4 regions of the Aeromonas sp. EU05-FHT14A05 genome follow, and region 4 is predicted to be linked to each of the others. Evidence: riboswitches for the same ligand, from Rfam matches in the RefSeq annotation. Region 4 holds a riboswitch; each other region holds the start of a gene.
What was found. A riboswitch is a leader RNA that binds a small molecule or an ion and turns the genes downstream of it on or off. The one in region 4 is predicted to bind cyclic di-GMP.
Positions count from the first base shown of each region.

Region 1 (7,741 bases), on a different contig from region 4:
ACCGCCACTGCTGCCCAGCACCGCCTCGGCCAGGGCCGGGAAGTCGGACTTCAGGCCTATGGTCTGGCTGCCGGCAATCAGGCGCATGCCGCTCGGCACGCCGGCGGCCGGCAGGTAGTAGGTCATGGCCACTTCCACCTCGGTGCCCGGCGCCCAGGCCTTCCAGGCCGGCAGCGTCAGGGCCACCTTGTGGAAGTCCTTCTCATTGGCGATGCCGTCGGAGTTCTGGTTGCCGCCGCTCTCCACCACTTTCAACCCCATGCCGCTCTGGTCGGTGATGGTGTCGGAGGTGGAGGTGGGCATCAGGAACTCGATGCGGGTGCCGCCCGGTATGGTCTGGGTCGACTTGTTGGTGAGCTTGAGGGTCGGGTTAATCGGGTAGTTGGAGTCCCCTTCCTTGAAGCCGGAGAGGCTCACGCCGATGTCGAGCTGGGCGGCCGGGGCCGGCAGATCGTTCTGCTTCAGGGCCGCCTTGTCGGCCTTGCTGAACTTCTCGTAGGCGAGGCTGGTGAGGGTGCTGCCCATCACGTACTCGTTCTTCGCGGCGTCGAAGTCATAGTCCCCCGCCATCTCCCAGAACATGACGCCCCCCAGACCCCGCTTGACTATGTAGTCGAGCTTGTGACCCATGGACTCTTCATCTTCGGTGGAGAGGAACACCTTCTTCTGCTCGTTCCACAGCCAGGGCGCGTGGGCCTTGTCGTCGTAGTAACGCACATACTGGCCTTGCATCACGTGGGCCGGGTTGTTGGGATCCAGACCCCAGGCCTGGCCGTAGCTCGGCAATGTGGTGATGCCGAGGCTGGCCGCGTGCTCCAGGTTCTTGGCATGCCACATGGGCACGGCGCCACCGCCTATCTCCTTGCCGTTCTTGTCCAGATCATGCCAGATGTTGTCGATGCCCACCGCCCCATTGCCGCAGGGGATGGTGCTGCCACCTGTGCCCGGCTGGCAATCGCTCTGGCTCGGCAGCGCCGCCTTGCCCCCCAGGCCGTGGGTGCCACCGGTGACCCCCTGCCAGCCACGGGTGTAGTAAGGCACCCCTATGTTGATCTTGCCCGCCGCCAGGGCGCCGCGGAAGTAGTGGGCCGCCCAGGCGGAGTTGAGGTAGCCGATGCCGCCAAACTGGGCCTGGGTGTAGACACCCCACTGGGACAGCTCGGGATCCGCCTTGTTGTCGAACAGGGCGGCGTTGTGGCCGACGAAGTGGTTCCAGGCGCCGTGGAAGTCATAGGTCATCAGGTTGACGTAGTCGAGGTACTGAGTGACCTGGAAGTTTTCCATGCCACGCAGCAGGTAGGCCGAGGCCGGTGAGGCGATGGTCAGCATGTACTTGCGACCGTCCTCGGTCCCGGCGCTGTCGAGCTTGTTGCGCAGGGTCTTCATCAGCACTTCATAGTTCGCAAACAGCTTGCCGCGACACTGGTTGGAGAGCGGGAAGTCGTTGGGGTTGCCCGCATCCTTCATGGAGGTGGGGTACTCGTAGTCGATGTCCACCCCATCGAAGCCGTACTGGCGGATGAAGCCCACCGCCGAGTCGGCGAAGGCGTTGATGCCGGCGGTGTTGACCGAGCAGTCACCCTTGGTGGTGGCGGCGTAGAAGCCGCGAGTATCGGCCCAGCCCCCCACGGAGATGAGGGTCTTCACGTCCGGGTACTGCTTCTTGTACTTGGACAGCAGGTTGAAGTGGCCCTGATAGGCGAACTCGGGATCCATCTCGGCGCCCGGCACCCCGTTCCAGGTCAGCTTGGTGGCGGCGTCATCCACCTTGATGGTGTGGCTCTGCTCGTCCACCGCCGCGAAGGCGTAGTTGATGTGGGTGATCTTGTCCCAGGGGATGTCGCCCACCAGGTAGGCTGGCAGGCCGTTCTTGCCGGTGCGCCAGGAGGTGAAGTAACCGATGACGCGGCGGCCATGGTCATCCCCCATGCACTCGCTGCCGTCGGCGCGGTAGATCTGGCGCACGTCGCAGGAGAGGTTGCCGCCGGTGGGGGGCAGGGCCGCCTCTTCCACCTGGACATCCACCTGGGCCGACTCGCCAGAGAGATTTGCCTTGTCGGTCGCCACCAGCTTGAGGCCGGTCAGCCCCTTGTTCTGGGGCGTCCAGCTCAGTTGCCAGGGGGCGCTGCTGTCCTCGCCCACCTTCTGGCCATTCACGAAGAGCTCGACCTTGGCGACGTCGTCATTGGCGTCGGTGACATTGCCGCTCACGGTGAGGGCGCGGCCCAGGGTCACCCTGGCCCCGGCGGCGGGGCTGGCGATACTCACCCTGGGGGCCTCGGGCGCCACCACGGCGGCGACCAGGAAGCTCGAATCCGCCTCGCTCAGCACCTTGCCGTCTTTATCCAGCGCCCGGGCCTTGAGGGTGTGATTGCCCACGCCGGCGGCAGACCAGCTGGCACTCCAGGGGGAGGCCGTGGCCGTGGCGACCAGGGTGCCGTCGATCAGGTATTCCACCCGGGCGAGCGCCGTGACCGGGCCGCTCAGGGTCACCGCCAGGGCCAGGCTGGCCCCTTCGCTGACGCTGCTGCCCACGGCGGGGGAGCCGATGGCGACCACCAGGGCCGGCGGCGGCACCTCGCCGCCAAAGAGTTTCCAGGCATCGGCCCAGACGGCGCCGACACCGGGTTCGTAGTGGTAGGGCGACGCGCCGCACCAGCCGGAGTAAGGGAATTCCTTGCATTCATAGAGGGCGCCTGCGTTGCTGACGATGTCGCCAGCCTTGTAGGCGGTGCCGGCCTGATAGGCGGGGTAGGCGGCCTGCGCCCAGGCAGGGACGGCCGCAAGGGCGACCAGCATGGCGAGCCTGCTGGGCCTCAAGATCTGTTGCATATTGTTATCATCCTTGTTTTGTCTTGGCTTTTAAGACCGGGAAAAGCGCAATCGCAACAGGGAACAAGGGAGCGACAACAGGCCATGGACGGGCCACAAACCCTCAAGTCACCCTGGGTAACCCCGCTGTCTGGCCCGCTTGGGGCAGATCGGAGGCTTTGCGTCCCGGCATCACTGCCGGTTTGCCCTTTGCCTGGGTTCCGTGAGGAACGGCTCGAGTATAGGAAGCAAGTGGCAACCGCTCAATCTTTATTCTCTAAGGAAAATATGTGAATGCCGGCCGGCTCACACTTCCCCTCAATCGGCCAACTAACTATTAAGTCATTAATATCAATCTGTTAGCCACGTCAAAAAAACGGGCTCAGCCTCTTTTGTCTCCCCATAATGTGCGTTGCCTCACTGGTCAGAGCTGCCAGAAATGTGACAATGCGCGCCCTTGGCCAAAGCGCCAAGGCTATGGAAACACTGGCAAAAATAAAAAAAGGAATACCCATGAAAGGAAGACCTACCCTGCTGTCCCTGGCCGTGGGGCTCGCCCTCGCGTCCCCGTCTCTCCATGCCGCCGGCTTCAGTTGCCCGGCCGACAGCGCCCTCACCCCCATCCCCGCCATCCAGGGCAGCGGCGACAAGAGCCCGCTCGTCCCGGGCGATCTGTTTGAAAGCCCCGGGACTGTCAAGGTCAAGGCCCTGGTCTCCGCCCTCGGCGAGAGCCTGAACAGAGGCTTCTACCTGCAGGATCTGCAGGGGGACGGCAACCCCGAGACGTCGGACGGCATCTTCGTCAACCTCAATGACAAGCAGTTCGCCAGCAAGTACCCGGGCATCCAGCCGGGCGCCCTAGTCTGCCTGGAGGCCAGGGTCGAGGAGTTCTACGGCCACACCCAGCTCAAGCCACTGGTTGACGGCAGCGCCCCGCGCCTGGCGGTGTTGGCCCAGGGCGAGGCACCGGCCGCCACGGCGCTGCGGGTGCTGGAAGGGGAGACCCTGGCCCGGGCCCTGGAGCGCCACGAGGGGATGCGGGTGCGCCTCGACGAGGACAGCGCGCTCAAGATAAGCCGCAACTTCAGCTACGACTACGCCGCCAAGCGCAACAACCTGGTGCTCGCCCACGGCGCCCCGCTGATGAAGCCGACCCAGCTCCATGTGGCGGGCAGCCCAGAGGCCGTGGCGCTGGCCGAGGCCAACGCAGGCAACCGCGTCTTCCTCGAGTCGGACTTCAAGGCCGCCAACGGCAAGCTCCCCTGGCTGCCAGCCTGGGAGCCGGAGCAGGGCTATCTGCGCATCGGCGATGCCCCGCTCAACCTGGAGGCCATGGTGGGCTACAGCTATGACGAATACCGGCTGATCGTGCCCAAGGATCAGCGCATCACGGCGGGGGATCTGCTGCGCACCGACGAGAACGACCGCCAGGGCGCACCGGCCCGGGCTCATGGCAGCGACCTGCGGATCGGCAGCTTCAACGTGCTCAACTACTTCACCAGCCACTCCAGCGTGGGGGGCGCCCTCAACGTGCTCTGCGCGGATCAGGCGGATGCGGACAGCGCCAAGGGCTGCAACCGCGGCGCCAAGAGCCTGGAGGAGTTCCAGTTGCAACGCGCCAAGATAGTCAACGCCATCGCCGAGATGGACGCCGATCTGCTCGGCCTGATGGAGATGGAGAACAACGGCTTCGACGAGCACGCCGCCCTCCACGATCTGGTGCAGAGCCTCAACGCCCGCCAGAAAGAGGCGAGCAAGCACTACGCCTTCGTCACCCTGCCCAAGGCCCTGCTCACCGAGGAGCGCTTCTTCGGCGGCGACGCCATCATGGTGGCCATGATCTATCGCCCCGCCCTGCTCACCCCGAGCGGGGATGCCGAGGTTATCCGACTGCCTGAGCAGCGCTACACCACGGGCGGCGTCGCCAGGAGCGCCGGTCAGCGGGACTCCCTGGTGCAGCGCTTCACCGTGGCGGGCAGCGACGCCCCCCTGACCCTGGTGGTCAACCACCTGAAATCCAAGGGATCGGGCTGCTACGAGAACGGGGATGGCAAGACGGAGCCTGCGGATCTGCAGGGCAAGTGCACCGAGTTTCGGGTGAGCGCCTCCAGGGTACTGGGGGAGGCGGTGAGCAAGATGCCGGGCCAGGTGCTGCTGGTGGGGGACTTCAACTCCTACGCCAAGGAGGATCCCATCCGGGTGCTGACCGACTATGCGCCGGTCGCGGGGGAGCGTCAGATCCGCTCCGCCTCCCACACCTTTATCGGCGAGCAGCCCTATGAGCAGATGGGCCAGGCGGTGGGCAAGAGCTATGGTCTAGTGGACTTGAACGTCAAGTTCAACCAGGCGAAGGCCATCTCCTACAGCTACGAGGCCGAGCTCGGCACCCTGGACTACGCCCTCGCCAACCCGGCGCTGGCAGACAAGGTGGTGGCGGTGGCCGACTGGCACATCAACTCCTTCGAGAGCAACCTGTTCGAATATGGCGGCGCCTTCACCGGCGATCTCATCAAGTCGGACAACCCCTTCAGCGCCTCGGACCACGACCCCGTCATCGTCGACCTCAAGCTCAAGGAAGAGAGCAAGGGGGGTGGCGGTGCCATGGGGGCACTGCTGCTGGCCCTGTTGCCGCTGGCCTGGCGGCGTCGGCACTCGTCATGATCCGCATTGAATAATGCTAAAAGCCCGCGACAGCCGCGGGCTTTTTCATTTTGGTCATTTGATTTGTAAATGAAGAGGCAGTTATCATGAAAAAAATAAATGCCCGAACAAACAAAAAGGCCACCGCAATGCGGTGGCCTTAAGTGTTTGGTGGAGCTACGCGGGATCGAACCGCGGACCTCTTGCATGCCATGCAAGCGCTCTCCCAGCTGAGCTATAACCCCAACTCACCTCGGCGCTACCAAAGTTATCTCTGGCAACGGAGGCGCATGATAGGCATCACCCGCTTTGCTGTCAACCCAAAAATAACGCCCGCTGGAGCGTTTAGTCAAAATTCAGGCAGTTAGCTGTTTTTACCGCCAACTGCGGCGCTATGTCGCTGTTTTATGTCATGAATCTGAGCGCCGCACAAAAGCAAAGGGCCCCCTTGCGGGAGCCCTTTTTCAAGCAATGGCAGAGGCTTACTCGGCCGCCATCCGCGCTTCGATATAGGCCAGGGCACGATCGATGCGGGCCAGCACCCGCTCCTTGCCCACCAGCGCCATCACGGCATCGATGGCAGGGGACTGGCCCAGGCCGGTCACGGCCACGCGCAGCGGCATGCCGACCTTGCCCATGCCCTGACCCAGTTCGGCGGCAGTGGCTTCAATCAGCTCATGCAGCGCCTCGGTGGTCCAGGTCTCCAGGGCCGCCAGTTTGGCCCTGGCCAGGGTCAGCGGCTCGGCAGCGACGCCGCGCAGGTGCTTCTTGGCGGCCGCTTCGTCGATGGCCTCGTACTCTTCGAACAGGTAGCGGCTCTGGGCGGCCACCTCCACCAGGGTGTTGCAGCGCTCGGCCAGCAGGGTCACCACGGCAGGCAACGCCGGGCCCTTGCTGGTGTCGATGTTCTGGGCGGCCATGTGCCATTCCAGGTGCTTGGCCACATAGGCCGGATCCAGGCTGCGCATGTAGTGGTTGTTGAGCCACAGCAGCTTGTCGGTGTTGAAGGCGGAGGCAGACTTGGAGATGGCATCCAGGCTGAACAGCTTGATCATCTCGTCGAGGCTGAAGATCTCCTGATCGCCGTGGGACCAGCCCAGACGCACCAGATAGTTCAGCAGGGCTTCCGGCAGGTAGCCGTCGTCGCGGTACTGCATCACGGAGACAGCACCGTGGCGCTTGGAGAGCTTGGCGCCGTCGTCACCCAGGATCATGGAGACGTGGGCAAACTCAGGCACGGGCGCGTTCAGGGCCTTGTAGATGTTGATCTGGCGCGGGGTGTTGTTGATGTGGTCTTCGCCACGCACCACGTGGGTGATCTCCATGTCCCAGTCATCGACCACCACGCAGAAGTTGTAGGTCGGCGCGCCGTCGGTGCGGCGGATGATGAGATCGTCGAGCTCGGTGTTGGCGAACTCGATGCGGCCACGGACGTGGTCATCGAACACCACTGAGCCTTCGGTGGGGTTGCGGAAGCGAATGACGTGGGGCGCATCGGCCGGGTGATCGTGGGCGGCATCCCGGCACTTGCCGTCATAGCGGGGCTTCTCGCCGCTCGCCATCTGACCTTCGCGCAGCGCCTCCAGGCGCTCCTTGGAGCAGAAACACTTGTAGGCGCGGCCATCGGCCAGCATCTCGTCGATGATTCCGTTGTAGCGATCGAAGCGCTTGGTCTGGTAGTAGGGGCCCTCATCCCAGTTCAGCTCCAGCCATTCCATGCCCTCAATGATGGCGTCGATCGCCTCCTGAGTGGAACGTTCCAGATCGGTATCCTCGATACGCAGCACGAACTCGCCGCCCTGGCTCTTTGCGAACAACCAGGAATAGAGTGCGGTACGGGCACCGCCGACATGCAAAAAGCCGGTCGGGCTGGGAGCAAAACGGGTTTTGACTTTCATCTTTAAGCCTTGTGTAGAGGGCCTTGGGCCAATGCGTTAGAAAAAACCGTCGCATTTTAGCACTCAGAATCACGGATGGGAAAACCATGCAATAGTCGGGGCCTAAACAGGTCTTGATTCGGCCGGGGTACCGTTCTTTGAGAGGGATCGCAGAACCGCCCCTCATTTTCAGCTTTGCTGATCAACATTGCTGGAGGAATCTCCCGCCATGCCGATAATTCATACAACTTTCTACTCACAAGGAACACGAGATGCAGTTTCGCTCCATCCAGAATCGCATCCTGGTACTGGCGGGGGTCGCCATGACCACGGCCCTGGTCATCCTGATCCTGCTCAACCAATACTCGAGCAAGCAGTCCCAGCAGCTGACCATCAGTTCCAGCCGCGCCGCC
Region 1 is NZ_JBYTDH010000004.1:3,650-11,390, reverse strand. It holds gene AC3WR3_RS07210 (glycosyl hydrolase family 18 protein) at 1-2,832, opposite strand, end outside; cyclic di-GMP riboswitch class I at 2,946-3,029, opposite strand; gene AC3WR3_RS07205 (ExeM/NucH family extracellular endonuclease) at 3,325-5,472, shown strand; tRNA gene AC3WR3_RS07200 (tRNA-Ala) at 5,621-5,696, opposite strand; gene gltX (glutamate--tRNA ligase) at 5,934-7,349, opposite strand; gene AC3WR3_RS07190 (methyl-accepting chemotaxis protein) at 7,601-7,741, shown strand, end outside.
Region 1: linked by a shared signal. The riboswitch ahead of AC3WR3_RS07210 (glycosyl hydrolase family 18 protein) and the one ahead of AC3WR3_RS15585 (PKD domain-containing protein) in region 4 are both predicted to bind cyclic di-GMP.

Region 2 (7,741 bases), on a different contig from region 4:
CGGCATCCGGATATTGCTGGGTGCGCACCAGGTGCTTCACCAGGGGGCGAATGCCGAAGAACACCAGGGTCAGCCCCAGCAGACCACCCACCAGGTAGCGCAGGGAGTCTTGCCAGTAAGGGGTCTCCAGCCAGCTCGACTCAGGTGGCGTCACCGGCACGGCGCCGGTGAAGTCGAACACCTGCAGGCTGATCTGATCGCCACGCACGCCGTCAAAGCCGACGGAGCGCTCCACCATCTGGCGGATCTGCTCCAGCTGCTCGGCGCTCCAGCCCCCCTTGGGGCTGCTCTGCTGATTGAGCAGTATGGAGACGTTCATCCGCTCCAGCCGTCCCTGCTGATAGCGGGTATGCACTATGGTGCGGCTGTTCTCGTACTGCTTGCTGACCTCCTGCCGTTCGGTGCGGGTGTCGTTCTTGGCAGGCTCCGGCGCCGCCGCATTCCCCTCGGCAGCCGCTTCTGTCTGGGGCGCCGTCTCGGGAGGACGGTTGGACAGGGCCCCCGGAATGCCGAGCGCCAGGGCATCTATGGTCTTGTCGGACTTGTTGGATTCCTTGGTCACCACACCGTTGGGATCCAGCTGCTGCTGGGTCTCTTCCACCGCGTTGAAGTTGACGTCAGCGGCGATCTGGACCCGGAAGTTGCCGGTGCCCAGCATGGGATGGAGCATGTCGCTGGCACGCTGGCGGATGTACTGCTCCAGCTTGCGCACGTATTCCATCTGCTGGACGCTCTGCTTGCCGAATCCCGCCTTGTCGCCAAGCTCGGCACTCAGCAATTGGCCCGCCTGATCCACTATGGTCACGGCTCCGGGCTTCATGCCCGAGATGCTGCCTGCCACCAGGTTGGCGATGGCCTCGACCTGACCCGGCTCCATGGACTGGCCGGGTTGCAGATCCAGCATCACGGAGGCGCTGGGTTTCTCTTCGTCACGGCCGACAAACAGAGTTCGCTTGGGGATGGCCAGATGCACCCGGGCACTGCGCACCGCATCCAGCGAGATGATGGTTCTGGCCAGCTCCCCTTCCAGGGCATGGCGGTAACGCGCCCCTTCCATGAACTCGCTGGTGCCAAGACCGGTGACTGTGTCCAGCCCCTCGAGGCCGGCCGGCATGGCCGCCCTGACCCCGCGCGCCGCCAGCGCCATGCGCACGTGGGCGAGCTGGCTCTCCGGCACCAGGATCTGGCCCGAGCTTTTCTCCAGCCGGAAGGGCACTTGCTCCTTCTCCAGCATCTCCATGATGTTGGCGGTGTCGTAGAGCTCCTGCTTGCCGTAGAGGGGCACATAGTTCTTGCTGGAGGTCCAGAGGATCACCACTATGGTGCCCGCCACTATGGCGGCAAGCAGCGCTATGGTCAGAATGGATTTGTTGTCCCGGGACAGGGTGCGCCAGTTGCGCATCCCTTCCTGTACCCGGGCGATCAGGGAGCCCGACGCCCCCGGCGAGGATGATACCAATTCAGTCATGACCTACCCTCAGAGCGGCATGCGCATGATGTCATCGAAGCCTGTCATCAGTTTGTTGCGCACCTGCATCAGGGCGGAAAAACTGAGACCTGCCTTCTGGCTGGCCACCATGGCCCCCACCAGATCGTCGCTCTGACCCGCGTCGACGGCGGTCATCAGTCTGGACGCGACATTCTGCTGTTCGTTGACCCGGCCGACGACGTCACGCATGGCGTCGCTGAACGAGACAACAGAGGCGTCGTTAGGCTCGATGGAAGGGGTGTGACTGGCGACGCGCTGCATTTCCTGCATCTGCTGCAGGAGCGTCACCTGTGATGACATGATCTCAATCTTCACTCGGTTATCCCTTAGTTTTGAATCTGCTGCTCGACATCGATGCCCTGCTCGCGCATGGCAGCCAGCTTGTATCTAAGTGCCCGGGTCGTCATCCCAAGGGCTTCGGCCGTACGAGTCCGGTGACCACGAAAACGGCGCAACGTCTCCAGGACGAATTGAAATTCGGCATGCCGTTTGGTCTCGCTGAGCCCCTCCGGGGCCGCAAGCGTCTGCGGTAACAGGTTGTCGGCTTCGACGGCATAATGGGGCAGCATCAAATCGACCGCCTGAATATGCAATCCGCGAGCCATAATTAGTGCCCGCTGGATCACGTTGTCCAGTTCGCGCACATTGCCCGGCCAGTCATAGGAGAGCAGCTGCTTGCAGGCGCTCTCGCTGAGGCGATACCCCTGCTGGGCGGCGTAGCGCTCGATGAAGTACTCCGCCAGCGGCAGTATGTCGTCCGGCCGCTCCCGCAGGGCGGGCCAGCTCATGGGCAGCACATCGAGCCGGTAGAAGAGGTCCTCGCGAAACTCCCCCTGCAACACCAGCTCCCTCAAGTCTCTGTTGCTGGCGGCGATGATCCGCACATCCAGCGCAATCACCTGATGGCTGCCCAGCCGCTCGACCTCTTTCTCCTGCAGCACCCGCAGCAGCTTGGCCTGCAATGCGAGCGGCAGTTCGGAGATCTCGTCGAGCAGCAGGGTACCCCCCTGGGCCAGCTCGAACTTGCCCTGCTGGCTGGCGGTCGCGCCGGTAAAGGCCCCCTTGCTGTGTCCGAACAGGATGGATTCGAGCATGGCTTCGGGGATGGCAGCACAGTTGATGGCCACGAAGGGCTTGCCCGCCCGACTGGACATCTCGTGGATGTAGCGGGCCAGCCGCTCCTTGCCCGTCCCCGACTCGCCGCCGATGAGGATGGTGGCCGAGGTCTTGGCAGCCCGCCTGGCAAGCTGCAAGACCTGCAGGCTCAGGGGCGAGGTGGCGATCAGGTTGGGAATGGCCTGACGCAGGCGCAGGGCTCCCCTCACCACATCGAGGATCTGGTGCTGGCTGAAAGGCTTGATGATGTAGTCGATGGCGCCGGCCCGCATGGCCTCCGCCGCCAGATAGGCCTGGTGCTCATTGACCAGGATGACGCAGTCGGTACCCGCCAGCTCCTGCACCATTGAGGGTCCGGCCTCGGTCATGACCGCCATGTCGAGCAGCACGAGATCCGCTGAATGGTGAGAGAGAAATTGCTTGGCCAGCGGGACAGAATTCAGGCAAGAAACGCGATAGCCTGCCTTCAACAATATTCCCTCAATATCGTCTCCATTTGATAACGAAGAGGAAACTAATAATAAATGTGCATGAGATTCAATACCGACAGGTATTGAATTTTCCTTGATAGATAAATCAGAAAACATATTAACCCGAACCTGTGATTGCACATGAATCAATCAACAGAACTGACGCTCAAAAAATAAAAACGCACCAGGACGGGGTAGCACCTCTTATTGAGCACTTACCCTATATCGGTATGAAAACAAGGCTGGAATCATGACCTTGGTAACCCCGCTATCATTAGCATCAATGCCGTTAGACCGGAGGCTTTGCGTCCTGACTTTTCAGTTCAGTTTGCCTTTATCATGCGACGACCCGTATTAGGATGGCATGGCTTGGTTGTCCTTAAGCCATGTGACACATCTGACTGTTTCTATTTTATTTTTTCACTGTCAGTCTGTGTCGCGTCAAAAGCCGTCACATCATAACGGCTTTATATGACAATTCAAGCAGATGTGCGGAATAGTCTCTTCCTGCCGGCATATGGGCGTGGCAATTCCACTTCAGCCCAGGGTGCCAATTACCTCGACCCGCAAATCTTCCGGGATCTCGTTATAAGAGAGTACTTTGAGACCCTTTGAAAAGGATCGGGCATAACGGGCGATCAACGGCCTGAGCTGGGGCATGACCACCAGCACGGGCGCATACCCCTGCTGCTGCAACTGCTCCTTCACCAGCGGCATGTTCTGCTGCAACTGTGCCAGCAATTGCGGGTCGACCGGGAAGCTGTCCAGCTGGATTTTTCCCTGCTGCTGGGACTGGTTCATTGCCGTCAGCAGAGTCTGCTCCAGCCGATCATCCAGGGTGAAGGCCGCCAGTATGTCGCGGGATCCGATCGCCTGCCTGACGATCTGGCGCTTTAGGGCGCAGCGCACGTCCGAGGCCAGCAGCACAGGGTCCTTGGTCAGCTCGCTCGCATCCAGCAAGGTGGTGGCTATGGTGCGGATATCGGTGAGGCTGATCTGCTCCTTGAGCAACTGACGGAAGACCCGCAGTTGCTGCATCTGGGTCAGGGCCAGATTGAGCTCTTCCGCCAGGCGGGGCGACTGGGTGGCCAGATACTGGCCCAGCTTGCCCACCTCGTCATGACCGAAGAGCCCATCGAGCTGCTCCCTGAGCAGCTTGCTGGCATGGGTAGCGATGACGGTGGCGGAGTCCACCACGGAGTAACCCAGGTTGAGCGCCTTGGCCTTGTTGTCCGGCGAGATCCAGACCGCGTTCATGCCATAGGCCGGATCCTGGGTCAGCTCGCCGTCCAGGGCCCCATAGGTCTCCCCGCTGCTGATGGCCATCAGCCGCTGGCAATCCACATTCCCCGTGGCCAGGGCGATGCCAGACAGCTTGATGCGATACTGGTCCGGTTGCAGTTGCAGGTTGTCCCGTACCCGGATCTCGGGCAGCAGGAAGCCATACTGCTCGGAGAGCGTCTTGCGAATACCGCGCACCCGGGCGAGCAGCTCGGCCCCCTTGTTTGCCTCGGCCAGCGGCACCAGCCGATAGCCCAGTTCGATGGCGACTGCATCCACCGGCGGCAGATCCTGCCAGTCCAGCCCCTGCGGCTCCGGCTGCACCATCTGCCTCGTCAACTCTTCGGCCGCATCCAGGGCAGGGTCCTTTGCCCGGCGCTGGCTGACGCTCCAGCCGGTCCAGGCCAGCACGGCGGCAAAGCTGAGGAAAGCCAGCATGGGCATGCCGGGCACCAGGCCCAGGATCAGCATGATGGTCGCCGCCGTATAGATGACCCGGGGGGAAGCCAGGATCTGCTGGCCGACCTGATCCGACATCTCTCCTTCGTCACTCACGCGAGTGACTATGATGGCCGCCGCGGTGGACATCAGCAGTGAGGGGATCTGGGCGACCAGACCATCACCTATGGTAAGCAGGGCATAGATGCGGAAGGCATCGGAAACCGGCAGCGAGTGCTGGAAGATACCTATGGCGAGCCCGCCCACCAGGTTGATGATCAGCACCAGCAGGCCGGCGATGGCATCGCCACGGACAAACTTGGAGGCCCCATCCATGGCGCCGTAGAAGTCCGCTTCCCTGGCGATCTCTTCCCGCCTTGCACGGGCCTGGTGCTGATCCAGGGTCCCGGCGTTGAGATCGGCATCTATGGCCATCTGCTTGCCCGGCATGGCATCCAGGGTGAAGCGGGCGGAGACTTCGGAGATCCGCTCCCCCCCCTTGGTGATCACCACGAAGTTGATGATCATCAGGATCACGAACACCACCAGACCCACCACATAGTTGCCACCGATCACCACTTCCCCGAAGGCCTGGATGACCTTGCCAGCAGCCTCGTTGCCCTCATGACCATGGAGCAGCACCACCCGGGTGGAGGCGACGTTGAGGGACAACCGCATCAGGGTGGCCACCAGCAGCACGGTCGGGAACACGGAGAAATCGAGGGGGCGACGGGCCGAGACAGAGACCAGCAGCACCAGCACCGCCAGCACTATGTTGAAGGTGAACAGGGCGTCCAGCAGCCAACCGGGCAGAGGCAGTATCATCATCGCCAGGATGGCCAGCAGCATCATGGGGATAGCTGTATAGGATTGGGTCAATACACGCCAGTTCACAACTTACCTCTCAGGTTGACGTAACTCGGGCGGCACATGCAAAGGGGCAAGGGGATTGGGTTTTCTGCCCTTGCCTGCCTCATAGGCCCGTAACTGCAATACGTGGTTCAATACATAGGCGACCGCTGTGTAGAGGCCTGCCGGCACTTCCTGATCCACCCGGGTGGAGTAGTAGATGGCTCGGGTCAGCTCCGGCAGGCTCATCACCATCTTGTCGTGCTGCCTGGCGACCTCGCGGATCCGCTCCGCCATGCCGTCTATGCCCTTGGCAATCACATAGGGGGCGTTGGCCCGCGCGGGATCATACTTGATGGCGACCGCGTAATGGGTCGGGTTCACTATGATCACGTCTGCCTGGGGCACCCGCTGTTCGATGCGCGCCCGTGCCAGCATGCCCTGCACCTGGCGGATCCTGGCCTTGATCTCGGGGCGCCCCTCGCTGTTCTTGTGCTCGTCCTTGACCTCCTGCTTGGTCATCTTCAACTGCTTGTTCAAAGACCAGCGCTGATAGGGGACATCCAGCACGGCGATCAGCATCTGCACGCTGCCTAGCAAGATAAATGCCTGAGAGAGGATGCGCAGCGCCTGTTCCATCGCTGCCTGGGGCGGCATGCGGTTCATCATCATCAGCAGGGGCCACTGGTGCTGGAGCATCAGGGCCAGGGTGCCGCCGATCAGCACCACCTTGAGCAGGGATTTCAGCAGTTCCATCAGGCTGTGGGTCGAGAACATCCGCTTGAGCCCCTTGAGCGGATTGAGCTTCTCCCCGCTTGGCATCAGCTTCTTCCAGACCAGCACCATGCCACCCGGCACTATGCTGAGCAGGACCAGCAACAGAGCGAGCAGGCCGAACAGCGGCAGCAGGACCCACAACATGCCGATCAGCGCATCTGCGGTCCACTGGATCATCATCTGCGGATCCCGCGCCCCCTGCCAGTTGAAGCGCTGGGGCTGCTTCATCAGCTCGGCAAAGAAAAGACCGAAGCTCGGCACCATCCACTGCATGGCCAGCCCGCCTATCAGCAGCAGGCCGGCGGAGCTCAGCTCCTTGGAGCGCGCTATCTGCCCCTCTTCCCGCGCCTTGCGCCGTTTCTGGGTGGAGGCCTCTTCGGTCTTGTCCTGGGCGCTGCTCTGACTCATGTCGGCGTCAACGCCCTGAGCTGGGCCAGCACATGGGCGACCAGATCCAGATACCGGGCCGGGACGCCGCTGATGGAGATGGCCATGGTGAGCAACCCCAGCAGCAACGTCATGGGGAAGCCCAGGGAGAAAATATTCAGGGAGGGAGCGGTACGGTTCAGCACCCCGAAGGTGAGGTTGACCATCAGCATGGCCACTACGGCAGGCAGGGTCAGGATCAGGGCCGCCCCTATGCTCCAGCCGAACAGGCCGATGACCCCCTTCAGGTCCAGCGCGTAGAGGGAGGCGCCCGGTGGCCAGCTGCGCAGGCTCTGCACCAGCACCTCCAGGGTCACCAGATGACCGTTCAGGCCGAGGAACAGCAGCGAGCAGAAGATCAGCATGATCTGGCTGACGATGGGCGCCGTGTCCCCGTTGGAGGGATCATTCATCACCGCCATCGCCAGACCCATCTGCATGGAGAGGATCTGGCCCGCCATGGTCATCACCATGAACAGCATCTGGATGCAGAGCCCGAACAGCAGGCCGAACAGCAGTTGCTCCAGGGTCAGCACCATCATGCCGACGCTGAAGGGATCCAGTGCCGGCATGCCTTTGAGCATGGGGGCGATCAGCAGGCTGATGACGAAGGCCAGAAAGATGCGAACCTGAGCCGGGATGCGGCCATCACCAAACACCGGCATCACCCAGAAGGCTGCCGCGATACGAATGAAGGGCCACCACCACTGTCCCAGCCAGGCGGTCAGCTCGGCCGCACTGAGCGACAGCAGGGAGTTCATCCGATGAGCCCGGGGATCTTCTGGAACAGGTCGGAAAACAGGGTGGTGATCTGCGACAGCAGCCAGTTGCCCGTGAAGATCAGCGTCAACAGGGTCACGATGAAACGGGGCAGGAAGCTGAGGGTCTGCTCCTG
Region 2 is NZ_JBYTDH010000010.1:136,497-144,237, forward strand. It holds gene fliFL (lateral flagellar M-ring protein FliFL) at 1-1,459, opposite strand, end outside; gene lfiE (lateral flagellar hook-basal body complex protein LfiE) at 1,478-1,804, opposite strand; gene lafK (lateral flagellar response regulator transcription factor LafK) at 1,816-3,078, opposite strand; cyclic di-GMP riboswitch class I at 3,331-3,418, opposite strand; gene lfhA (lateral flagellar biosynthesis protein LfhA) at 3,613-5,688, opposite strand; gene flhB (flagellar biosynthesis protein FlhB) at 5,692-6,828, opposite strand; gene lfiR (lateral flagellar biosynthetic protein LfiR) at 6,825-7,607, opposite strand; gene fliQ (flagellar biosynthesis protein FliQ) at 7,604-7,741, opposite strand, start outside.
Region 2: linked by a shared signal. The riboswitch ahead of lafK (lateral flagellar response regulator transcription factor LafK) and the one ahead of AC3WR3_RS15585 (PKD domain-containing protein) in region 4 are both predicted to bind cyclic di-GMP.

Region 3 (7,741 bases), on a different contig from region 4:
CGCCGAGCGCATCCTGGGGGACGCCGACAATATCCGCAAACTGGCCAGCACCTTCGCCAACCGGGATTCGGGGCGGCTGCTGGTAGCGACCACTCACACCCAGGCGCGCTATGCCCTGCCCCGTGTGGTGAAGGCGTTTCGCGAGCAGTTCCCCCTGGTGCAGCTGGAGCTGCGCCAGGGCAGCCCGGAGGAGATAGTGCGGCTGGTGCAGACCGGCGAAGTGGACATCGGCATCAGCAGCGAGCAGCTCGACAAGAGCGAAGGCGTGGTCGCGTTTCCCTACTACCGCTGGCACCACAACATAGTGGTGCCGGAGCAGCACCCCCTCACCGCCGAGCGGGAACTCACCCTGGCGGCCCTGGCCCATTGGCCCATAGTGACCTATCAGGCGGGCCTGACGGGGCGGGTGCGGGTGGATGAGGCCTTCACCGAGGCGGGGATACATCCGCAGATCCTGCTGACCGCCCAGGACTCCGACGTCATCAAGACCTATGTCGAGCTGGAGATGGGGGTGGGCATACTGGCGGACATGGCGTTCGATCCCCAGCGGGACAAGGGGCTGGTGCAGCTCGACGGTAGCCGGCTGTTTGCGCCGCACACCGCCTGGATCGGCCTCAAGCAGGGGCAGTTCCAGCACAACTTCACCTGGCAGTTCATCCAGCTCTGCAACCCCGAGCTGGCGCTGGCGGAGATCCAGGCCAGGGCCATGAGCAACGAGCCCCTGCTCGATTACCAGATCTGAATGGGGCGCATGGTCTGAGAAAGCAGGGAGCCCTTGGCTCCCTGCTTGCTTAATCGAGGCTTCAGCCAGGCCCAGAGCCTCGTTCATTGGTTAGCGCTCGCTCTGGGGACCCAGCATGCGATACAGGGTGCGATCCCCCTTGATCCTGTGATGGTAGAGGGCGGCGGCCACGTGCAGCAGGACCAGCGCAGCCAGCGCCAGGCAGCCGAGGCGATGGACGCCAAAGAAGAAGGCGTTGATCTCCGGTGAGCCGATCGGGTTGGCGACCGGGTAGAGCCAGAACAGGGAGTAGCCCTGCTCCAGCATCAGGAAGCCGCTCAGCAGCACCACAAACATCAGGCCGTAGAGCAGGGCGTGCGCCAGCCTGGCGGCGGGATGGTGAGGCTGGGTCTGATCTTCGGGCAGGGGCGCGCGCCAGTGCCGCCAGCCCCAGCGCAGCAGGAAGAGCGGGGTGATCAGGGTCGCCATCGACATGTTCAGCACCGACAGAAACTGAAACAGCCTGGGGTGGCTGTCGATCACCAGGTGCATCAGGTAGCCCGCCAGGGTGGCGTAGAGGATGACGGCGGCCATCAGCCAGTGCAGCAGGCGGCTCAGGGGGTCATAGTAGTGTTTCGTCATGGGATTTTTCCGACTGGGGCCCAGGGTGCAGAGAGGCACAGGGAGCCCGGATGACAGGCACAAAAAAGAGGCCGCTCGGGCCTCTTCTGCTTGCGGGGGATCAGTTCACCAGGGTCCAGGCATCCTGCCAGTTGGTGCCCACGCCGGGCTCATACTGGGTCGCCGTGCTGGTCCAGATAGTGCACCAGCCGCTGTAGGGGTAGGGCTTGCACTGGTAGATCTTGCCATCTTTCGGCTGCAGCACCTTGGTGCCTGCTGCATAGGATTTGAGTCCCTCCGGGAAGCTGTACTGGTAGTCACCGCCGCTGGCGGGATCCTTGAACATCAGGTCCAGGGTCTGCTGCAGGGGGGCACCGCCCGCCTTCGGCTTGCCCTCGATCACCAGCTGGTGGTGGCCGGCGCTCAGACCGCCGACCGCCATGGTGAAGCTCTGGCTGCTGTCCTTGATGTCGGCGCCGGTCTGGCCCTTGGCGGCGCCGCCATGGTCATACAGGGTGTTGGTGACCGCGAGATCCCCCTCGGCCGTGACGGTGAAGTTGAGGGTGACCTTGCCGTTGTCGAGCAGGTATTCGCTCTCCAGCCCGCTCACGCTGATGCTGTTGCCCACCGGGGGTTGCTGCTGCTCGAGCTGGACCTCGACCCGCTGCAGGTTGCTGCCCGCCTTCAGGTAGACCGGGTTCTGGCCGTAGACCGGGTTGAACTGACCATCTGTGCCCTGCTGGCCTGCGCGGATCTGGCTCTGCTCGGCGTTGATCCTGGCGGCCAGATCGTGGGCCCAGTTGTTCTTCTGACCCTGCTCGGCGGAGCCTATGGTCAGCACTGTCTGCAGATCGGTGCGCTCGCCGTTGGCGTCGAATACCCGGGTCTTGGCCTTGTCGCCGACCACCAGATCGGTGGAGGGGTAGATGGTCCCGCCCTGGCTCCAGGTCAGCGGCGGCTGGGTGCCGCCATCGAACTGGGCGTCGATGAGGTTGTAGAAGCTGTTGGCGGTATCGCCCACCTCCCAGACCCCGAGGATGACCTGGTAGCCGGTGCGCGCCGGCAGGGTGCACTGATGGGTGACCTGCTTGGGCGGTTGCACCATGCCCCCGTCGATGACGCAGAACGGATTGAGATCGAAGGAGTCCCTGGTCAGGGGCTGGCTCGGGTTCCACTCCTGCTTGGTGAGGTAGTAGCGCCAGTTGCGGGTCACGTGGTTGGCGGTGAAGGTCCAGCCGATGGCGAAGGGCCCGGCCTGCACCTGGCGTTTGGTCCAGCGATCGCTGGTCTGGACATCGAGTTCACCGAATTGCGGATGCCCGGCCGAGGCGATCTGGCCGTCGGCGGGGCCGCCATCGGGGAAGCCGGACGGCGCCTCCAGGCTCTGGGGCTCCCATTGAATGGCGCCACACTGGCTGTTGCCGCCGGTCTTGCACAGATAGTTGCGCCCTTCCGGCTGGCTGATGTAACCGTGGGCGAGCACGCCGCCGCTGGCCAGCAGCGCCAGCGCCGCGGCCACATGATTGAGTTGAATTTTTGCTGCCATACATTCCTCTGTTCGGTGATGTGGGCAGTCAAGTTGGCAGGGGAATTCCCCGTGACACACCTGGGTGTGGCAACCCCGCTATCCTGGACGACATGTCTTTAGACCGGAGGCTTTGCGTCCTGGCCTTTCAACCAGTTTGCCAAATGACTACATAAAGGGTCAGGGTGCCGCCCTTGAGGACGGCGCCACCATGATGGCTTCTTTTGATTAAATTATTAAGTGTAAATCTTTACAGCTTGACCTCATCGGAGTAGAGCAAACACTTAACACTCTGTTTTTAAAATTATATTTAATTCATCAAGTTGGGTTTTGTTTCGCCAGCTCAGTAAAAAGATGCAAAATCGCGACATTTTTCATCAATGAAAAAATCCCCTGCCGGCGAGGCCGGCAGGGGATGGGACTGTGTCAGACGGTCAGTGGTGCGGGTACTGGTCTGGGCGGCGGGTGGACGAGGGGCGCGGGGCCTGACCGGGCGCCAGATCCCGGGGGAGGCCATTGCCGAGCCTGAACACCGCCAGCCGCTCGTCCAGGCTGCGCGACAGTCCGGCCAGCAGCTCGCTCTCCTGGGCCAGCTGGGAGGCGGCCTGGGACATCTCGAGCGCCGAGTCGTTGATGCCGTTGACGTTGCGGTTCATGTCTTCCGCCACCATGCTCTGCTGCTCCGCCGCCGTAGCTATCTGGGTCGCCATGTCGCTCACGTGCTGGATGTGGTTGACGATGAGGGAGAGATCCTGCCCCGCCTTCTCGGACTGGCCGACGCTGCTCTCCGCCAGCTTGCGGCTGGCATCCATGGCGCTGGCGGCGGTCACCGCCCGCTGCTGCAACTGGGTGATGGTGCTCTGGATCTCCTCGGTGGAGTGGCGGGTGCGGCTGGCCAGCTGGCGCACCTCGTCGGCCACCACGGCGAAGCCGCGACCCTGCTCGCCGGCCCGGGCCGCCTCTATGGCGGCGTTGAGGGCCAGCAGATTGGTCTGATCCGAGATGGCGCTGATGACGGCGGTCACCTCCCCTATCTGCATCACCCCCTCCTTGAGTCGATTGACCTGATGGGTAGCCTGCTCCACCTCGGTGGCGAGCGCCTGGATGCCGTGCACGCTGGCGTGGACGTCTTCGTTGCCGAGCCCGGCCTCGCTGGTGGCGTCCCGGGTGTCGCGGGCGGTGTTCTCGGCGTGGCCCGCCACATCCGAGATGGTGGCGCTCATCTCGTTCATGGCGGTGGCGAGCTGGGCCAGCTGATCCCGCTGGCTGTTGACCGCCTGGTTGGTCTGCTCGGCGGAGGCGGCGATGCGCAGGGCGGCATCCGCCACGTTGCGGGCCCCCTGGCTGGCTTCCAGCAGGGCGCGGCGAATGGCGTCCAGCCCCTGATTGGTGCTGGTGGCGACGGCCCCCAGCTCATCCTTGCCATGCACCGGGATGCTCACCACCAGATCCCCGGCCGCCACCTGGGCCATGGCCCCCTTGATCTCGGCGAGCGGCCTGACGATGGAGCGGCTGATGGCCACTCCAAGCCACCCCATCAGCAGGATCACCAGCAGGGTGGCCCCTCCCATCAGCTCATACTGGGACCAGATGGTGGCCTCTATGTCCTGCAGCAGCACGCCCGAGCCCAGGATCCAGCCCCAGGGCTGGTAGCCGGCCACCAGGGACATCTTCTGGGCCGCCTCGCCGGAGGGGGAGAGCCACTGGTACTCCAGGCGGCCCTGATGGCCGCCCTTGCCGAGATCCACCATGCGCTGCCAGTGGGATTCGGCGGGTGTCCCGCCCATCTGCTGGCCGACCAGCTCGGGCTTGGCAGGGTGCACCACCACCCGGCGATCCTCGTCCAGCACGAACAGATAGTTGTCCCCATCGAAGCGCATGCTGTCGAGCATGGCCTTGGCTTGTGCCTGGGCCTCTGGGGCGGGCAGGGTGGCGGCCAGGGTCTGGATCCGGCTCATGGCGAGATCCAGCACCGCCTGCAATCTGGCTTCCCGCTCACTCATCAGGTTGCGATGCAGGGCACTGGCGGAGATGAGCAGCAGTGCGATGAAGCCGACCAGCGCTACCGAGAGCAGCAGCATCAGTTTGCGACTCACGGCGATATCACCGAGCTTGAACATAGTCTTTTCCTTCTTTCCCGTGCGGATCTGGTGAGGGCCAGTCAGCTGGCTGGCCTTGATTGTTTTGCGTTTAACATTTATTTAACTTTCAAGAGGTTGTGATGGTTGATTGCCAATTGAGTGTGTTGGCAACCAGTATAGCCAGCAGACAGAAACCCTCGCTTTTGGTAGCGTGGTCTGGCGCATCCCGGCGCACCATTTGCCGGCTCTATTTGCAGGAAGTGTGAATGAGTTGGCATTTCACCAAAAAGGAGTGGGCGCCCACGTGGCCGCCCCATAACAAGAGGGAATTTATGAGTTCCATTGCCAGGAATTACTTGAACCAGCTCAACGCCGACTACCTGCGAGTACACAGGCGCAAGGAGGATCTCTTCTGGTCCACCTACATGGGCATCAGCGACGATCAGGCCGGCTTCACCGCCGCCGAGCAGGCCTACAAGGCGTTCTGCGCCGATCCTACTCGTCTGCCGGTGCTGCGGGAGATGCTTGCCCAGGCCGAGGAAGAAGAGCTCAAGCGCGGTCTGGGAGGCTGGACAGCCTTCTTCGAATGCAACGTCATCGAAGACCCGGCCGCCGCCGCCCTGATGGACGAGCTGGTGGCCGCCGAGGCGGATCTGTTCGCCCGCCGCAAGGGGCTCAGGCTCACCCTGCTGGACGAGCAGGGCCAACAAGTGGCCGGCAGCCTGCCCGCCGCCAGCACGGCGCTGGCCGCAAGTAGCGACGAGGCGGTGCGCCAGAGTGCGCTCGCCATGTTCCACACCCTGGAGCAGTGGGTGGTCGGCAACGGCTTTCTCGAGGTGGTGGCCCTGCGCAACCGCTTCGCCCGAGCCATGGGCTATCGGGACTACTTCGACTACAAGGTGCACAAGAACGAGCAGATGAGCCCAGAGCAGCTGTTCGCCGTGCTCGACGACTTCATCGCCCGCACCGAGCAGCGGGTGCACCAGAGCCTGGCGGAGCTGAAAGCCGCCAAGGGGGAGGCGGCCCTGCTGCCCCACAACCTGAGCTACAGCGTGAGCGGCGACGTGACCCGCCAGCTCGACCCCTATGTGCCCTTCTCCCGGGCGCTGAAGGATTGGGTCCAGAGCTTCCGCCGCCTCGGCATCCAGTATCGCGGCGCCACCCTGACCCTGGATCTGCTGACCCGGGAGGGAAAATACGAGAACGGCTTCTGCCATGGTCCTGTGCCGAGCTTCTGGCAGGAGGGGGAGTGGGTCCCGGCGGTGGTCAACTTCACCAGCCTGGCGGATCCGGCCCAGGTGGGCAGCGGCTGGAGCGGCCTCAACACCCTGTTCCACGAGGGGGGCCATGCGGCGCACTTTGCCAACGTCACCGGCAACGCCCCCTGCTTCTCCCAGGAGTTTCCCCCCACCTCCATGGCCTATGCCGAGACCCAGTCCATGTTCTGCGACAGCCTGCTGGACGACGCCGACTGGCTCAAGGGCTACGCCAGGAACGCGGCGGGGGAGGCGATTCCCGACGATCTCATCAAGGGGATGATAGAGGCGCGCCAGCCATTTCGGGCCTTCAACGAGCGCCAGATAGCGCTGGTGGCCTACTTCGAGCGGGATCTCTACGCCATGGCAGAGAGCGAGCGCACTCCCGAGGCGGTGCTGGCGCTGGCCCGCCGCTGGGAGCGCCAGATCCTGGGGGTGGAGAGTCCGCGTCCGCTGCTGGCCATTCCGCACCTGCTGAATCAGGAGTCGGCCTGCGCCTATCACGGCTACCTGCTGGCGCTGATGGCGGTGGAGCAGACCCGAGCCTACTTCCTGGCGCGCGACGGCTACCTCACCGACAACCCGCGCATCGGGCCGGATCTGGCCGCCCACTACTGGGGGCCGGGCAACGGCATGACCCACGATGAGACGCTGCGCAGCCTCACTGGGGAAGGCTTCAGCGCCGCTCCCCTGGCCGAGGCGTGCAACCAGAGCGTGGCACAGGCGTGGGCGACGGCCGCAGCCTGCATGACGGCGGCGAGCCAGCGCCCGCCGGCAGGGGGGGGGACGCCCCTCGACGCCCACATCCGGGTGATGCACGGCGCCGAGCTGATAGCCGACAACCTCGAGTCGGAGACCCGCATGCTGGCCGACTTCGAGGCCTGGATCCGCCAGCATTATCAGGGCGAGCCCGCCGCCGCCCGGTGAGGCGCGCCTCGACCAGCAAGCCCTGCCCATCGGCAGGGCTTGTTCATTTCAGCGGGAAGCAAGTTAGCTGAGGCGAGATCTTTGCCGCGGTTGTGGGCGGGGCGCAAGATGCGTCTGTTTTTTGCGCCATCTATCTGTTTTGGCTATTAATTATGGTGATGCGCAGAGGCTTTGGCTGAGCGCTGGCGAGGCGGGTCACAGATATGTTTCTCTGGATATATTGAGTATTCACGGCGATCCCATATCATGGCGCTCGCTCGCCGCCAGAGAGTGGCGACATTCAGATGATTAGCTAAATACAAAGCCCTGAAGGCTTGTCGAGGGATGGAAATTGAGAGCCGTATTGTTGTGTTTGCTGGGGCTGTGGCCCGCATTGAGTTTTGCCACCCTGTCCGCCGACATGGTGGTGGTCAAGAAGTCGAGCTATAGCCTGACCCTGATGAAGGATGGCAAGCCGGTCAAGCGCTATTGGGTCGCCCTGGGTCCGGCTCCCAAGGGGCACAAGCAGCAGGAAGGGGATCAGCGTACCCCGGAAGGGCGCTACACCCTCGACTACAAGAAGAGCAATTCCGGCTTCTACAAGGCTATCCACATCAACTACCCGAATCTG
Region 3 is NZ_JBYTDH010000019.1:57,386-65,126, reverse strand. It holds gene cbl (HTH-type transcriptional regulator Cbl) at 1-742, shown strand, start outside; gene AC3WR3_RS19735 (cytochrome b) at 833-1,363, opposite strand; gene gbpA (N-acetylglucosamine-binding protein GbpA) at 1,464-2,888, opposite strand; cyclic di-GMP riboswitch class I at 2,954-3,039, opposite strand; gene AC3WR3_RS19725 (methyl-accepting chemotaxis protein) at 3,302-4,987, opposite strand; gene AC3WR3_RS19720 (M3 family metallopeptidase) at 5,281-7,131, shown strand; gene AC3WR3_RS19715 (L,D-transpeptidase family protein) at 7,463-7,741, shown strand, end outside.
Region 3: linked by a shared signal. The riboswitch ahead of gbpA (N-acetylglucosamine-binding protein GbpA) and the one ahead of AC3WR3_RS15585 (PKD domain-containing protein) in region 4 are both predicted to bind cyclic di-GMP.

Region 4 (7,741 bases):
ATCTGGCCCACCAGACCAACCTCTTTGCCTCCAGCTGGGATCCGGCCACCAAGTACACCACCGACAAGGGCGTCAAGGCGCTGCTGGGTCAGGGGGTGACACCGGGCAAGATAGTGGTGGGGGCGGCCATGTATGGCCGTGGCTGGACCGGGGTGAAGAACTACCAGGCCGGCAATCCCTTCACCGGCACCGCGACCGGGCCGGTCAGCGGCACCTGGGAAAACGGCGTGGTGGATTATCGCGACATCGTCAACAACCGCATGGGCGCAGGCTGGGAGCTGGGCTATGACGAGTCGGCCGAGGCCCCCTATGTGTTCAAGGCCAGCAGCGGCGATCTCATCAGCTTCGACAACGACCGCTCGGTCAAGGCCAAGGGGCAGTACGTGCTGGCGAACCAGCTCGGCGGCCTGTTCGCCTGGGAGATAGACGCGGACAACGGCGACATCCTCAACGCCATGCACGAGGGGCTGGGCCACGGCGAGGGTACGCTGCCGCCGGTCAACAAGCCGCCGGTGGCCAATGCCGGCAGCGATCTGAGCGTCACAGGCCCGGCCGAGGTGACCCTCAACGGCAGCGCCTCCCACGATCCGGAAAGCGGTGCGCTGACCTACAGCTGGAAGCAGGTCTCCGGGCCCCAGGCCAGCCTGCTGGACGCCACCCTGGCCAAGGCCCGGGTGGTGCTGGACGCTGCCACTACCGACATCAATCTGGTGTTCGAGCTGACCGTGACCGACGATCACAACCTCAGTGCCAAGGATCAGGTGGTGGTGACCAACAAGGCGCCGCAGCCGAACCTGCCCCCCGTGGTCAGCGTACCGGCCAGTGCCACCGTCGAGTCCGGCAAGCAGGTGACCATCAAGGCCACGGCGTCCGATCCTAACGGTGATGCCCTGAGCTACCAGTGGAGCCTGCCAGCGGGGCTCACTGCCACCGGTCAGGACAGCGCGACCCTGGTGGTCACGGGCCCGAACGTCACCAGCGACACTCTCTATGACCTGAGTCTGGTGGTGACCGATGGGGCGCTGGATGCCAGTGCCGGCACCCGCCTGACCGTCAAGCCAGCCAGTACAGGCGGCGGCTGTGAGGCAACCGATCCTGATGCGGCCAACTGGCCGGCCTGGAGTGCCAGCACCGTCTACAACACCAATGACAAGGTGAGCCACAACCAGCTGGTGTGGCAGGCCAAGTACTGGACCCAGGGCAACGAGCCAAGCCAGAGCGCCGATCAGTGGAAACTGGTGAGCCAGGTGCAGCTCGGCTGGAATGCCGCAGTGGCCTACAACGCCGGTGATCTCACCAACCACAATGGTCGCAAGTGGAAGGCCCAGTACTGGACCAAGGGCGATGAGCCCGGCAAGGCCGCCGTCTGGGTGGATCAGGGGGCTGCCAGCTGCAACTGATGGTCATAAGGAGTGGGGTCTTGGCCCCACTCCTTTTTCCTGTGGCGTTTCGCGGGCTGACCTCGGCCTGGGGCGGATAAGTCGCCAGCCATGGCCATCGGCGTCAGTCTTTGCTAGAGAATTAATCATTTCACCCGAAGTTGAAAAAATATTTTCATCTTGAAAACGCTTTCAATGGAGTGAGTTGGATGGTTGACATCCGCTCTCACGCCGAGCTTAACCCTGCCTTCAGGGGCATTTCCTGATAGAACGCCCAGTCAGGATCCCGCTCTGCCATTTGCAGTGACTGCGGCTATGGAGAATAATCGCGGCGCACTACTGATTAATTTGTGTATAAGGGCAAACCGGCTGAAAGGCCGGGACGCAAAGCTTCCGGTCTAAGGATCCATGATCTAGGACAGCGGGGCCGCCACAGGTCGTATCGATCCTCTGCCAAGGGGAGATCTTGCACCATCTGCTGGTTACGTCGTCCTTATCGTATTGACTAATAACGAAAAAGGATTATTCGCCATGCAAAGTCCACCCCTCCTTACTGTCGACCTGTCTGGTTGGCGCCCTGCTTGCCTCCCCCCTTCGTGTCGCCGCGCCTGGCACACCCCGCCTCGGCTGGGGTGAAACCAACTTCGCCGTCACCGGGCTCAGCCCGCCGGCTCACGCCCTGCCGCTCAAGGTGAGCGCGGTCAGTGGCGGCGGGAGAAGAGGGTCGAACCCTGTGCTCATGTCAACGCAACAACAACGACGCCCCTGCCACCGACGCAGGCGCCAAAAATAGGGACATCACGGAATGCAGATGAAAAAAAACAAGGTAAATCTGGCGATGCAGGGGGGCATGCTCGCCCTGCTGGCCGCAGGGGCGGTGCCGCAGGCGCTAGCCCAGCAGAACTCCCTCACCGGGGAGTGGCGCAAGGATCAGATCAAGCCAAGGCTCTACAGCCAGGAGGCCTGGGTCGACGGTTTCGCCTTGCAACTGCCGCTCGGGGCGGCCTTCGCCCCCCGGATAACGGCCTGGGACGAAAATGATGGGGATCTCAGCGGCCGCATCAAACAGCTCAGCGGTGTGAACACCCAGCAGGTCGGCAGCTATCTGGCAAAATACGAGGTGCGGGATAACGGCCTGCCCGAGATGGGGGGCTATCAGGGGGTTGGTGCAAGCACCACAACCTTTTCATTGCCCGTCACCGTCTATGATCCCGCCGTGGCCGTGCCGAGTGAGCTCAACAAGCTGGGTAGCCTCTGGCAGGAGAGCCCCGCCACTACAGGTCTCTTGCGTTTTCTCCCTGGCCAGAGCCTGAGCCGAACGATCCGTATCGCCTCAACCGGGCACCCCCTGACTGGGGACGAGCTGGAGATCACGACCTTCAAGGTGCAGGAGGGGGTCTGGGGCGGCAGCAACCGTCAGTTCAGCCTGCGCCTCACCGACATCGAGAGCGGCGAGTCTGCCTATGAAGGCAGCGTCCTGCTCGCAGCGGGTAAACAGTTGACCCTGCCAGCCCCCATCAAGGTGCGGGCCGATCGGGATTACGAATTCATCCTGACCTATCTGACCGGTCAGTACGAACAGGGTTTCCGCACCAACGAGGAGGGGGAACTCTGGTTGCTGGCAGATGGGCAGCAGACGCTCGAAGCGAACCCCTATGCCCAGGTGCTGCCCGACCCTGCCAACCAGCTGGCCTTCGATCCCGGTTTCAACTCTGCCCTGAAACAGAAACTGCTTAGCAGTCAGGGCGAGTCGGAGGCGCTGCTGATCGCCAAGGTGCCGGGTCCGCAACCGGTGGCGCTCAGTTATCGCATCGCCAACCCCGAACTGGCCAGTCTGCAACTGGTACCGGGAGCGACCCAGGATCGGCTGGTGCTGCAGGGGCTGGCAGAGGGCGAGACCACCCTCGAAATCCTGGCCGATGATCGGCAGGTGGATCAGGTACGACTGTTTGTTACCGCCCCCAAGACGGTCAGCCTCTCCTACAGCTACATCGCCTTCCCCGGCGAGCGTCAGAGCCATCTGTGGGACGACGGTGGCATCATCATGGCGGACATGAGCCGACGTTTTGCCCCCTACAACATCCGCCTCAGCTGGGTGGACAACGGCATCTTGGTGCACGAATGGGACAAGAATGGCGATGGCCAGGCCTACGAACCCAGTACTGTGGAGCTGACGGCGCCGCTGCGGGAGGGCTGGATCCCGAACGCGGAACAGGTCTTCTCCAACATCTATGTGCTGCGCGGCTACAAGGATGACAGCAGGACATGCAGCTACCAGGGGAATGGTCTCTCTGTCGGTATGGGAGCCACAGATGGTGCGCCGCGCGCTGGCTATCGATACGCCTGCCCCGGCAACGTCACCGTCCATGGGCAGTCGTTGACCCTGGCCCATGAGCTGGGCCACAACCTGGGGCTGTCGCACACGGGAGACGAGCCTTACCGGATGAGCAACATCATGACGGGAGGGCGGTTTGAGGGGGTCTTCTTCGGTTACCAGTGGCGCATCATGCACCAGACCCTTGAGGCGAGAATAGCGGCCGGTGATGCGGGGGTCAGCGAGGCGAGTGGCGAGCCGGAGTCGCCTCCGCCAGCTACCAACCAGCCCCCCCTGGCCAATGCCGGTGGCGATATGCGTACCACGGGCCCGGCCGAGCTGGTGCTCGACGGTGCCGCCTCCCGGGATCCGGAGAACGGTGCCCTGCGCTACCAATGGCGCCAGGTCGGCGGTCCGCAGACCTCCCTGAGGGATGCGGAGCAGGCACGAGCCAGGCTGAGTCTGGGCACGGTCGCCCAAGATACCCAGCTGACGTTCGAGCTGACCGTCACCGATGAGCAGGGGCTGGCGGGCGTGGACCGCGTGGTGGTGACCCACCAGGCACCACCGCCCAACCAGCCACCCGTGCTGACCGCGCTGGCTCCCGCCTCGGTGCAGTCGGGCATGCAGGTGAGCTTCACCGCCAGCGCCACCGACCCCGATGGGGATGCGCTCAGCTACCAGTGGACCGTACCGGCCGGTCTGACCGCCAGCGGCCAGAGCAGCAAGACCCTGGTGGTGACAGGCCCCAACGTGGTGGCCAGCACGGATTACGATCTGACTGTCACCGTGACCGATGGCGCCCAGGATGCCCAGGGCCAGACCCGGCTCACCGTCACCCCGGCAAGCGGTGGTGAATGCAGTGCCACCGATCCGGACGCGGCCTACTGGCCAGCCTGGAGCGCCAGCACCGTCTACAACACCGATACCAAAGTGAGCCACCACCAGCTGGTCTGGCAGGCCAGGTACTGGACTCAGGGCAACGAGCCGAGCCAGACGGCGGATCAGTGGAAGCTGGTGAGCCAGGTGCAGCTCGGCTGGCATGCCGCCGTGGCCTACAGCGCCGGTGAGCTCGCCAACCACAAGGGACGCAAGTGGCAGGCCCGCTACTGGACCAAGGGCAACGAGCCCGGCAAGCACGATGTCTGGCTGGATCAGGGGGCCGCCAGCTGCAACCTATGACCATCAGGAATGGGGCCCTGGGGCCCCATTCCTTTTTTCATTCCTGTTTCAGCCTGCGGTGATGCCGCCGTGCGGCAACCAGAACCGAGGCTCAGGTCGGGTGGTAGGACCTGGCCCCCGACGCCCATTTTGTAATGATTCCTGCAACAGGGCATGTGGACATGCCCACCACAACGAGAACCATAACAATGACAAAAACACAGTTAGCCAGCCTCATCATGGCCGCTCTGGCGAGCGGCCCCCTGTTGGCTGCCGTTCAGGCTCCCACCTCCTTGCCCTTCAATACCCAGCCACCGACCAACGATCTGCAAGGATCCCTGGCGGCGCAGGTTCAATTCGCCCAGAGCCAGATCCTGCCGGCCCATGTCGCCGAAGGGGACAGCCAGCCCAGGCTGACCGCCTTGCGCAAGAGCCTGCTGCTGGTCAGGCCGCTGCAAGCCGAGACCGGCGTGCCCATGACGGTGACGGCGCGAGATGGCGCCGGGCAGGCCCTCGGGACGCTTAGCTTCAACCCGCCCGAGCAGTTGCCGAAGACGGCCTATTACCTCGATGGTTCGCCGGAAGAGGGGGTCGACTTCACCCCGGCGGCGGGAACCACAAATGTCATCAGCAGCAGTGCCGAGCTGGCCCGGCTGGATGATGCCACGGCGAGCTTGCTGCGGGATCGCCTGGGACAGCATGCCCTGGTGGAGGTGAAGACCGCCGATGGCCGATGGGTCAGGGATATCTATCTGCCGGAGGGAGCCGCCCTGGAAGGCAAGATGGTGCGCGCGAGTTCCAATGCCGGTTACAACTCGACGGTGCGCTACAGCGGCCGCCAGGTGACGCTCTCCCGCGGTCAGACCCTGCAGTTCAAGTTCGTCGGGGGTCAGTGGATCCGTGACGGGGAGCTCGAGAACAATGGCATCCGCTATGCGACCGACGCCTGGAGCGTGGTGCTGCCGGCGGAGTGGATCCGGCCAGGCCTGAGTCTGCAGTTCAATCAGGGAAGCCTCGGCGGCGAGCTGACGGATCTCGCCATCGGTGCCCCGAGCGAGCTGCTCATCCACACCATAGACCTTGGCATGCTGACCACCCCCCGGGATCAGTTTGCCTTCGCCAGGGATCCCGAAGCCCATCGCGAGTACTTCCAGACGGTGCCGACCAGCCGGCTGATCGTCAGCCAGTATGCTCCCCTGTCGCTGCCGGAGGTGATGCTGCCAAACGGCACCCTGCTCAACGACTTCGATCCCGGTCAGGGGGGTTGGCACGAGGGCACCATGCGCCAGCGCATCGGCAAGGAGCTGATCTCCCACGGGATAGACAATGCGAACTACGGCATCAACAGCACGGCCGGCGAGGGGGAGAGCAGCCATCCCTATGTGGTGGCCCAGCTGGCGGCCCATAACAGCCGTGGCAAGTACGCCAACGGCATCCAGGTGCACGGCGGGTCGGGCGGGGGCGGCATAGTCACTCTCGACAGCTCCCTTGGCAACGAGTTCAGCCACGAGGTGGGCCACAACTATGGCCTAGGCCACTATGTCGGCGGCTTCCAGGGCTCGGTGCACCGCAGCGCCGAGGCGGTCAATTCGAGCTGGGGCTGGGACGGGGATCGCAATCGCTTCATTCCCAACTTCGGCGCCAGCCGCAGCGGCCAGAGCGCCTGCCTCGACGGTCAGTGCCAGCCGCCTTTCGAGGGCCACCCGTTCGGTTTCGATGCCATGGCGGGTGGCTCGCCCTTCTCCGGCTTCAACCGCTTCACCCTCTACACCCCGAACTCGGCCGCCATCATCCAGCGCTTCCTCGAGAGCAAGGCGGTGTTCGATGCCGCTTCCCCGACCGGATTCAGCAAGTGGGATGCCGCCACCGCCACCATGGTGCCCTACCAGCACAGGGTGGAGCAGCTGGAGCAGATAAATGCGCCCATCAAGGATCTGGGCGAGGCGACGCTGGCGGCCCTGCTGGCGGAGTATGATCTGGTCAAGGTAGCCATGTGGGACGGCAACTGGACGCGCAACATCCAGGCGCCCCCTGCCGCCGCCGGGAATGCGGGGCGCATCCTGACCGTGGAGCACGGTGCCGGCTACAACAGCATCCTCTTCATCAACGGCCAGCAGATCACCGTCTCCCGCGGTTTCAAGAAGAGCTACACCTCGGACGGCAGCCGCTGGCACCAAGGGCCTGTGGTGGATACTCGGGTGGCACGCAAGCCGCAGGCATTCGGGGTGCCGGTGACGACCCTGGTGGGTTATTACGATCCTCGCGGGCTGTTGCCGAGCTACCTCTATCCGGCCCTGCACGGCGCTTATGGCTTCGGCTATGGGGATGACGGCGAGCGGATCGGGGCGGGGGATTGCCAGCTGCAGGTGGAGACCCGGGAGGGCTTGCTGCACTTCCGGCTGGCCAATCACCGGCTCAATGCCGGCGTGATGAACAAGTTCCATGTCAATGTGCCCACGGCCAGCGAGCCACGGGGCGCCGCCGTGATCTGCGCCGCCGGAACCCAGGTTCAGAGGGCCATCTCGGCGCCGGCAGTGGATCTCTCCTTCACCGTCAACGGGCGCCCGCTCGAGTAAGGGGGTCGCGCCTTCGTTGCCGGGGGAGGGCACATAGCCATTGGCGAAGACGCCAAATAAAAAAAAAGGCCCGTATGGGCCTTTTTTCCATGAAAATCAGAGGGGCTTTTGCCACAGGCTCAACAGCAGATCCTGTTCCAGCTCGTCAGGCCCCTGGTGAGTGAAGGCGTGACGCTGTTCACCGCCGGCACGCCAGCCGAGGCGACTGGTTTCCAGCACATGGGCGCGCAGAGCCTGATCCATGGTCATGGAGAACTGGCAGCGTTGCCGCTCAACGGGGACTAGCCCGGCCAGGGCTGGCCAGCTGAGGG
Region 4 is NZ_JBYTDH010000011.1:52,400-60,140, reverse strand. It holds gene AC3WR3_RS15590 (glycosyl hydrolase family 18 protein) at 1-1,400, shown strand, start outside; cyclic di-GMP riboswitch class I at 1,729-1,814, shown strand; gene AC3WR3_RS15585 (PKD domain-containing protein) at 2,191-4,875, shown strand; gene AC3WR3_RS15580 (M66 family metalloprotease) at 5,064-7,430, shown strand; gene AC3WR3_RS15575 (putative RNA methyltransferase) at 7,527-7,741, opposite strand, start outside.